Regions from separate parts of the Rhizobium sp. YAF28 genome, predicted to be linked through region 2. Evidence: riboswitches for the same ligand, from Rfam matches in the RefSeq annotation. Region 2 holds a riboswitch; the other holds the start of a gene.
What was found. A riboswitch is a leader RNA that binds a small molecule or an ion and turns the genes downstream of it on or off. The one in region 2 is predicted to bind thiamine pyrophosphate.
Positions count from the first base shown of each region.

Region 1: another riboswitch for thiamine pyrophosphate. It lies ahead of thiM (hydroxyethylthiazole kinase); the one in region 2 lies ahead of AB4Z13_RS08265 (YkoF family thiamine/hydroxymethylpyrimidine-binding protein).

Region 1 is NZ_JBFRCX010000019.1:71,784-76,191, reverse strand. It holds gene AB4Z13_RS30560 (DUF4139 domain-containing protein) at 1-181, opposite strand, end outside; gene AB4Z13_RS30555 (aldehyde dehydrogenase (NADP(+))) at 407-1,930, shown strand; TPP riboswitch at 2,141-2,239, shown strand; gene thiM (hydroxyethylthiazole kinase) at 2,291-3,091, shown strand; gene thiE (thiamine phosphate synthase) at 3,088-3,723, shown strand; gene thiD (bifunctional hydroxymethylpyrimidine kinase/phosphomethylpyrimidine kinase) at 3,720-4,408, shown strand, end outside.
Region 2 is NZ_JBFRCX010000003.1:114,968-119,375, reverse strand. It holds gene AB4Z13_RS08275 (ABC transporter ATP-binding protein) at 1-674, opposite strand, end outside; gene AB4Z13_RS08270 (ABC transporter permease) at 671-1,462, opposite strand; gene AB4Z13_RS08265 (YkoF family thiamine/hydroxymethylpyrimidine-binding protein) at 1,477-2,085, opposite strand; TPP riboswitch at 2,076-2,189, opposite strand; gene AB4Z13_RS08260 (NAD(P)H-dependent oxidoreductase) at 2,375-2,950, opposite strand; gene soxR (redox-sensitive transcriptional activator SoxR) at 3,032-3,496, shown strand; gene AB4Z13_RS08250 (SDR family oxidoreductase) at 3,583-4,353, shown strand.

The DNA of each region.
Region 1 (4,408 bases), on a different contig from region 2:
TCTGGTCTGTCGGCACCTCGACGACGGCGTTGCCGTCGTCCCCGACATTAAGACTGCGCACATATTCGGCCACACCACCGGAGGACAGCCGGATCGACTTGATCGTTCCGCTTTGCGCCAATGCAGTCGTGGAGAGCAGTACTGCGGTAAACGCCGCACAGACAGCGGATGCGTATTTCATGTGGCCCCCTCGATATTTAATCCCGCCCGAGAATGAGCGTAAAAAAGGGGCGGCATTTCGACAGGAAATTGCTTTTGCGTGCGCCGTCGTCTACCCGTTCGGCGAGGCGACCAAATCTCTGCAGGAGATGTCCATCTTCGATGCGATATCGGGCAAAGATGTCGTGAAAATGAGAAGGCGAACGCCTATATACGTCGCTCGAGTCTGTTTGAAAGGAAATCCGTCATGACTATCAATGGAAGCCTGCTCGTCGCGGGATCGGAAAAGCGCGGCACGCGTGGCGAGCTCTACGGCGTCGAGGCAGCCACAGGGACGGCACTGCCCGTCTCTTTCGGTGGCGCCTCCGCCGAAGACGTCGAAGAGGCAACCAGGCTTGCATGGGAAGCGTTCGCCTCCTACCGGGAAACCGATCTGGAAACGCGCGCTGCCTTTCTTGAAACGATTGCCAGTGAGATCGAGGCTATCGGCGACGAGCTGATCGTGCGGGCGATGGCGGAAACCGGACTTCCGCGCGGACGTCTCGAGGGCGAGCGCGCTCGCACGATGGGACAGCTTCGGCTGTTTGCGAAGGAGGTTCGCGAAGGCCGGTTCCAGGAGCTTCGTTTCGACGGCGCGGATCCCTCCCGCAAGCCGGTTCCGAAGCCTGATCTGCGTCTTCGCAATGTTCCGCTCGGCCCCGTCGCCGTTTTCGGCGCATCGAACTTTCCGCTCGCCTTCTCGGTCGCCGGCGGAGACACGGCGTCTGCGCTCGCGGCAGGATGCCCTGTTGTCGTCAAGGCCCATTCCGCCCATCCGGGCACGTCCGAGCTTGTTGGCCGCGCCGTACAGCGCGCCGTCGCCAAGGCGGGCCTGCATGCCGGCACATTCGCGCTTCTCTTCGATACCGGCTTCGAAGTCGGGCAGAAGCTTGTCGCCGATGCCAGAATTCGTGCCGTCGGCTTCACGGGTTCCCGCCGCGGCGGTACTGCGCTGATGAAGATCTCGTCCGAGCGCAAGCAGCCGATCCCGGTCTATGCCGAAATGAGCAGCATCAACCCGGTCATCTTCTTCCCGAATGCCCTGAAGACCCGCGCGGCAGAAATCGCAACGGCTTTCGTGAGCTCGCTGGTCCTGGGTGCCGGACAATTCTGCACCAATCCCGGCCTCATTCTCGCCGTCGACAGCGAAGGTCTGGACACTTTCATTGCCAAGAGCCGGGAGCTTCTGCCCGATGTCGGCGCCCAGACGATGCTCACGGGCTCCATCGCCAAGGCATTCTGCGATGGCGTCGCCCGGCTGGAAAAGCATCCCGAAGTCCGTCTCGTTGCCAATGGCAAGCCGGGCAGTGAATTCGAAGGCACGGCCGCTCTCTTCGAGACGACAGCTGCGGCATTCCTTGCGCATCACGAGCTTCAGGACGAGGTCTTCGGTGCAGCCGGCCTCATCGTTCGCTGCCGCGATCTTGCAGAACTCGAGCGCGTCCTCGATGGCCTCGAAGGCCAGCTGACCGTTGCCCTGCACATTGCGAGCGAAGACGAGCCGGACGCAAAGCGCCTTGTTCCCAAGCTGGAAATGCTGGCCGGAAGACTGCTCGTGAACGGCTTCGGAACCGGCGTCGAAGTATCGCCTGCCATGGTGCATGGCGGGCCCTATCCGGCAACGGCCGACGGCAGATCGACGTCTGTCGGGACGCTCGCCATCTACAGGTTCCTGCGGCCCGTTTCGTATCAGGATTTCACCAGCAACCTGCTTCCGGCTCCGCTGCGTTGATGTACCGGAGCTTGCCAGACTTCATACGGCGGCGTCTCCAAGGGGACCGCCGGAGGGATTGGCAAGCTCCCGCACCGGCTGCAAGCAGACACCAGCTTGACTGATGACAGCTGTCTCCAGTTGGCGCGGCGGCGTCAGGTGCGGATCCTCGTTCGCAAGACCGTCATTTTGCCAGTGACATCGGCGCCGTTCTCTGCAAGAAAGAGTGCTGTTGAGAGACAGGGGCGCCCGTTCGCAAGAACTGGCTGAGAAGCACCCTTCGAACCTGAACCGGATAATGCCGGCGGAGGGAGTCGCTCGGGTCGAAGCCTGCTTCATCGCACGATCGTTCCCGCGCCTGCCCCGCCTGAAAGGGGTACTATGGAGAACAAGACACCCGGAGCACTGTTGACGGCGATGCGCGCGAAACCGCCGCTCGTACAGTGCATCACCAACTACGTGGCCATGAACATCGCCGCCAATGTGGTGCTTGCGGCCGGGGCATCGCCCGCCATGGTTCATGCCGCCGAGGAAGCGGGAGAATTCGCCGCGATCGCGGGGGCTTTGACCGTCAATATCGGCACGCTCTCCACCCAATGGATCGACGGCATGCATGCCGCGGCAACGGCCGCCAATGCGGGCGGCAAGCCCTGGGTCCTCGATCCGGTCGCTCATTACGCAACATCCTTCCGGCGCAAGGCTGCTGCTGATCTCCTGGCGCTTCGCCCGACGATCATCCGCGGCAATGCTTCCGAAATCATCGCACTTGCCGGCGGCGAGAGCCGTGGTCAGGGCGTCGACAGCCGCGACCCGGTTGAACAGGCCGAGGCATCCGCGCGGTTGCTTGCCGAACGGCATGGCGCGGTCGTCGCCGTCACCGGCGTCGTGGATTTCGTGACTGACGGCGCGCAGGCCTTGCGCGTCGAAGGCGGCACGCCGCTGATGCCGCAGGTGACCGCGCTCGGCTGCTCGCTGACCTGCCTGACAGGCGCCTTCGCCGCCACCATTCCCGCAGACCCTTTCGCAGCCGCTGTTGCTGCACTTGCTACTTTCGCTGTTGCCGGCGAGGAGGCCGCGAAAAATGCGGATGGTCCCGGCTCTTTCTCCTGGCGCTTCCTCGATCAGCTCGCCGCGCTCGACGGCGCGACACTCGATGCAAAGGTCAGGATCAGCGCCGCATGAAACGCTTCGATCTTTCCCTCTACCTCGTTCTCGACCCCGATCTCTGCGCCAGAATCGGCATGGTCGAGACGGCGCGGCTTGCCGTCGCCGGTGGTGCAACGATGGTGCAGCTGCGCGACAAGCATGGCGGAACGGCAAGGATGATTGAGACCGGTCTGGCGCTCAAAGATATCCTAAAGGGTACCGGCGCTTTGCTTGTTATCAACGATGACGTCGAGGCAGCCGTTGCGATCGGCGCTGACGGTCTGCATATCGGCCAGGACGATGCGGGACCCGCCGCCGCCCGTGCGATGATCGGCCCGGACATGATCCTCGGCCTGTCGGTCGAGACCGAAGCGCTGGCAGCAGCCATCGACCCCGCTATTGTCGACTATGCCGGCATCGGACCGGTCTTTGCCACTCCAACCAAGACCGATCATAAGCAGCCGATCGGTTTCGATGGGCTGGCGAAGCTGGTGAAAGCCGCGCCCGTTCCAACGGTTGCGATTGGCGGACTAAAGAGCGAGCATGTCGCTTCCGTCTTCGCGGCAGGTGCCGATGGGCTTGCTGTCGTCTCAGCAATCTGCGGTACGCCGGATCCGCGAGCAGCGACGATCCGCATCGCCGAGGAAATCCAAAAGGTTCGCCGATGATCCGCAACGTCTTGTCCATCGCCGGCTCCGATCCCTCTGGCGGCGCCGGCATTCAGGCCGATCTCAAAGCTTTCTCGGCGCGCGGCGTCTATGGCATGGCGGCGCTGACAGCATTGACGGCGCAGAATACCCAAGGGGTGACCGGCGTGCATCTCGTGCCGCCGCACTTCGTCGCCCAGCAGATCAAGGCGGTCTTTGCCGATGTGCGCGTCGACGCGGTCAAGATCGGCATGATCGCCAATGCCGGCATTGCCGAAGCTGTTGCCGAGGCGCTGGCACCTCATCGCGGCATCCCTATCGTCGTCGATCCGGTCATGATCGCCAAGGGTGGAGCAGCGCTCCTCGACCCGCAGGCCGTCGATGCGCTGACGCGGCACCTGCTGCCGCTCGCCACGCTGTTGACCCCCAATCTGCCGGAGGCGGCCGCGCTGCTGCACGAAGAGGTTGCTGAAAGCCGCGAGCAGATGGCGTCACAGGCTGAGCGCCTACGTATGTTCGGCCCCACCGCGGTGCTGGTCAAGGGCGGCCATCTGGATAGCGAGCAAAGCCCCGACGTGCTGTCGACCGCCTCTGGCCTGCACTGGTTCGAGGCGAAACGCGTACCGACCAAAAACACACATGGCACAGGCTGCACCCTTTCCAGCGCGCTTGCCGCCGAGCTCGCAAAGGGCGCGTTGCCACAAGT
Region 2 (4,408 bases):
GTGCGCGGCCTTTTCAGCGGCACTTCGAACTCCCTGATCACGGTCGCCGGGCGGGCAGAAAGCACATAGATGCGGTCAGACAGGAAAACGGCTTCCCGCACATCATGGGTGATCAGCAGGGCCGTCCAGCGATGATCGGTCCACATGCCCTGCAGCCATTCCTGCATCTGGGTGCGGGTCAGCGCGTCGAGTGCCCCGAAAGGCTCGTCGAGCAGCAGCATGTCCTGCCGCTGGATCACGGTGCGCAGCAGGGCCGCGCGCTGGCGCATGCCGCCTGAAAGGGCCGCGGGATAGTGATTTTCGAAACCGGCAAGGCCGAAGCGTTCAAAGAGAGGGGCGGCAACCGCTCGTGCCTGGCTGCGGCGCATACCGTGCACTTCGAGGCCAAGGATCGCATTGTCGATGACGCTTCGCCACGGCATCAGCGCATCGCGCTGGGGCATGAAGGCGAATGCGTGCGCCGCTTGCGAAAGCGACATGCCGTCAAAGAGAATGTGGCCTTTATCGGCCTGCAGCGCCTGTGTCAGCAAACGGAGGATCGTCGATTTGCCGGAGCCGGAGGGGCCGACGATCGAGACGAATTCTCCTCTGGCGATATGAAGAGAAATGTCCTTCAGCACTTCCATGCCGTCGAAGGACTTCGAGACGTTCTTCAGCTCAAGCATCCCGCTCATCGGCGTTTCTCCGCAGGAGATTGCCAGGGCATGACGAAACGCTGCACCGCCAGCGTGAGACCGAAGAGGCAGAGGGTGAGGAGGGCGCTCACGACGACGGCGGCAAGCACGAGGTCGGGCCGAAAATTGTTCTTGGCATTGAGGATATAGATCCCGAGGCCACGTGCGGCACCTGCATATTCGGCGAAGATAGCGCCGACCACGGCATAGGTGATCGAAATGCGCAGGCCGGCAAAGAAGAAGGGCATGGCGGAGGGAAGCCTCGCCAGGCAGAAGATGCGCCAGCGGCTTGCCTTCATGGAACTCAGAAGCTCGGCGATATCTCGGTCCGTCGCTTCATAGCCCTGAAGCAGGGCTACCAGCAGCGGAAAGAAAGTGACGAGAGCAACGAGCAGAAGCTTCGGCAGCAGCCCGAAACCGAACCAGAGCACGACCAAGGGGGCAATCGCGACCAGCGGTAATGTCTGGCTGACGATGAAGAGCGGCAGCAGCGCGCGGCGCATGAAGGGCACGAAATCCATCAGCACAGACGAGGCGAAGGCGAAGACCAGCGACAAAGCGAAACCGCCGAGCGTCGCGCCAAGCGTCGGCCAGGTGTTGTCGAGCAGCGCCTGCCTGTTCAGCCAGCCCTGTGTCAGGATGCGCGAAGGCGAGGGCAGAATGGAGGGCTTGATGCCGGAGAGATCGACATAGAGCTCCCAGACGGCCAGGAAGGCAAACACGGCAAGAATGGCGGGCAAGGCCCGCCTCAGTGGCGCAAATGTCGAATCCGGTTTCGATAAGGTCATTGCCGTCAAGCGTCTCAGGCTTTGCTCGGGCTGTTCGCGGAGACCGTGATATCCAGCGTCACATGGCCTTCGGGATCGCCAAAGCGATAGAAGGCTTCATGGATGGTCGCGAAGATCGCGCCGGCATCGCCGCGCAACTTGGTGCAGAAATTCTTGGAGCGGTCGAATGTGCCCGAGCGCTTCAGGAAATCGATGCAGCCGTAGATCTCGTCCATATGGGTGCCCGTTCCCATAACGTACAGAGAAAATTGGGCGGCCGTTGGCTGGCCGGTTTCTGTGGTGTCCTTGACTGCCGCGATCGCGGCTTCCACTCGCTCGGCGAGCGGCTCGGATCGGCTGGAAGACAGGCCGGCGCCACAGATCGCATCATCCGGTTCGCCGGGGCAGCCCCGCGAGATCGCGGCGGACAATACGCAATGCTCGCCGCTTGCGGCAGCCGAGACGAAGAGGTCGCGCATGGCGGCAAACAACACGTCGGGCGGGCCGACCATCAGCGTGGAAATATCGTCGGTTTCGATGCGAAGACGATCACGATAGGGATCGAGAGCCTTGATAGCGTCAAGGATGATGCCGACGAAATTGCCGGACATCGGATATAGAGACACTTGTGCGCCGGAAAACATTTGGACCTCGCTCCGCTGGCATTACCCAGATCAGCTTTGAAGGGTCCGGAGGCATGCGCCTCACATCTCAGCCCCGGCAATTCGGAGCTCCCCCGTGAAATTGTGGCGGAAGCTAGCACCGGGCCTGCGATACCGCAACCGTAAAATTCCTATCCGGCTACACGGTCGGAAAGGGCCAGGGCAGTTCGGACGCAGCTGTCAAGTGTTGGGAGGAACACCCGGACGGAGGTCCTGTCCGGGTGCCCAGCCGGTTCCGTACCTGCCAGAGACGGAATCGGATGTCGTTGTCTCAGGCGGCGATGCCGGCATAAGGAGTGTCGCTGCGGGCGGCGATCAGCGCCTCAGTCCACCATTGCAACTGGGCCATCATTCGGGAAAGCCGGCGCAACGTATCTTCCGTATCCTGCAGTCGGCCTTCATTGTCGAAACGGCGCCAGGGGGAACTGAAGCTGACGGCATCGCAAATCGTGACGGCGTGAAGCTCCGCAAAGACGAGGCGGAGCTGTTCGACCGCCCGCAATCCGCCGGAGACGCCGCCATAGCAGACGAAGGCGATCGGCTTGCCGTGCCACGGCTCGGCGAAGAGATCGATGAGGAATTTCAGGGAAGCGGTGAAACTGTGGTTATATTCCGGCGTGACGAGGATGAAGCCATCAGCCTGATGGAGCCTGTCAGCAAGCCGCCTTGCCTCCGGATGATGTGGTAGATGCTCTCGCGGCAGCGAGAATGCCAGGGGGTCGATGATGTCGATCTCGAATTGTGGAAAGCGGGTCAACTCTCTTTCGAGCCATTTCACAACCCTGTCGCAGATGCGCCCCTCACGCGTGCTGCCGTAGATGACCGCAAGCCTCATGGGTTTCTGCATGCATTGCTCCTTCTCGTTGCGGCTTTACGGCCTCGGGAGCGGAGTCTATAAAACCTCAACTAATATAGAGGTCAATAGGCGATGCAGCAAAATCCGGCATTCTCCTTGAGCAGGCTCCTGACGGTGGGCGAGGTGGCAGAGCGCAGCGGACTTGCGGTTTCTGCCCTGCATTTCTACGAGGCGAAGGGGCTGATCTCCAGCATCCGCACCCGCGGCAACCAGCGCCGATACGGCCGCGATGTGCTACGGCGCCTCGGCATTATCAAGGTGGCGCAACGGGTCGGCATTCCGCTTGCCGAAATCCAGACTGCCTTCGAAACTCTGCCGCAGAGCCGGACGCCGACAGTCGGGGACTGGCAGAAACTGTCTGCGCTCTGGAAGGATGATCTCGATGCGCGCATCAAGCAGCTGAGCCTGCTGCGTGACCATCTGACGAGCTGTATTGGCTGCGGCTGTCTCTCGATCGACGCCTGTCCGCTACGCAATCCCTTTGACGTGCTCGGCAGGCAAGGCGCCGGTGCGCGGCTTCTCGACCCGGGGGCTTAGACCTTCGGGCTTTCTTTTGGCCGATGGCCGCATATGTTAGGCCTGATAGCGCAAGCGGCGGGCCGGCCCGCAAGGAGGAGAGCTTCGTGTTTCATCCCAAATTGTTCGAAAACCGCAATGTCGTCGTGACAGGTGCAGGCCGCGGTATCGGCCTCGAAGTTGCCCGGCAGTTTCTGGATTGCGGTGCGCGCGTGCTTGTCCATACCGGGCGCGATGGGGAACGTGAATTGCCGGATTTTCTGCTGACCGCCGAATCGGAACGTCGGGCCCTGCTGTTGCCCGCAGATTTCCTGCAGCCGGGCGGGGCTGCGAAGTTTGCGGAAGAGGCGCTCGAATTCTTCGACAAGGTGCATGTGCTGGTCAACAATGCCGGCACGATGTATGGGCGTTTTCCCGCAGGTGAGTTGACCGATGCCGATTATGAGACTGTCGTGCGCCTCAACCAGACGTCGGTGGTGGAGTTGACACGAGCGCTGCTTCCGGCGCTCCGGGCGGCAGGGGGCGCTGCTATCGTCAACACCGTTTCGATTTCGGCGCTGACGGGCGGAAGCCCCGGTTCTGCAATATATTCCGCATCGAAGGCATTTGTTGCGACCTATTCGAAAGCGCTGGCCCGAGAGCTTGCGCCTGATGGTATCAGGGTCAACTGCGTCTCGCCCGGCACGATCGAAACCGATTTCCATGCACGCTATTCATCGCGTGAAAAGCTGGAGCAGACGCGCAAGTCGATCCCACTACAGCGGCTCGGAACAGCAGAGGATTGTGCCCCCGCCTATCTCTTCCTGGCGGCTCCATCACTCTCAGGTTACATCACGGGTCAAGTCCTGGAGATCAATGGTGGCCAGCTTATTTGCTGATTTGTTTGGACTTTTTTTGGCATTTCGCGACATTTGACGAATTCGCTTCTGCGAA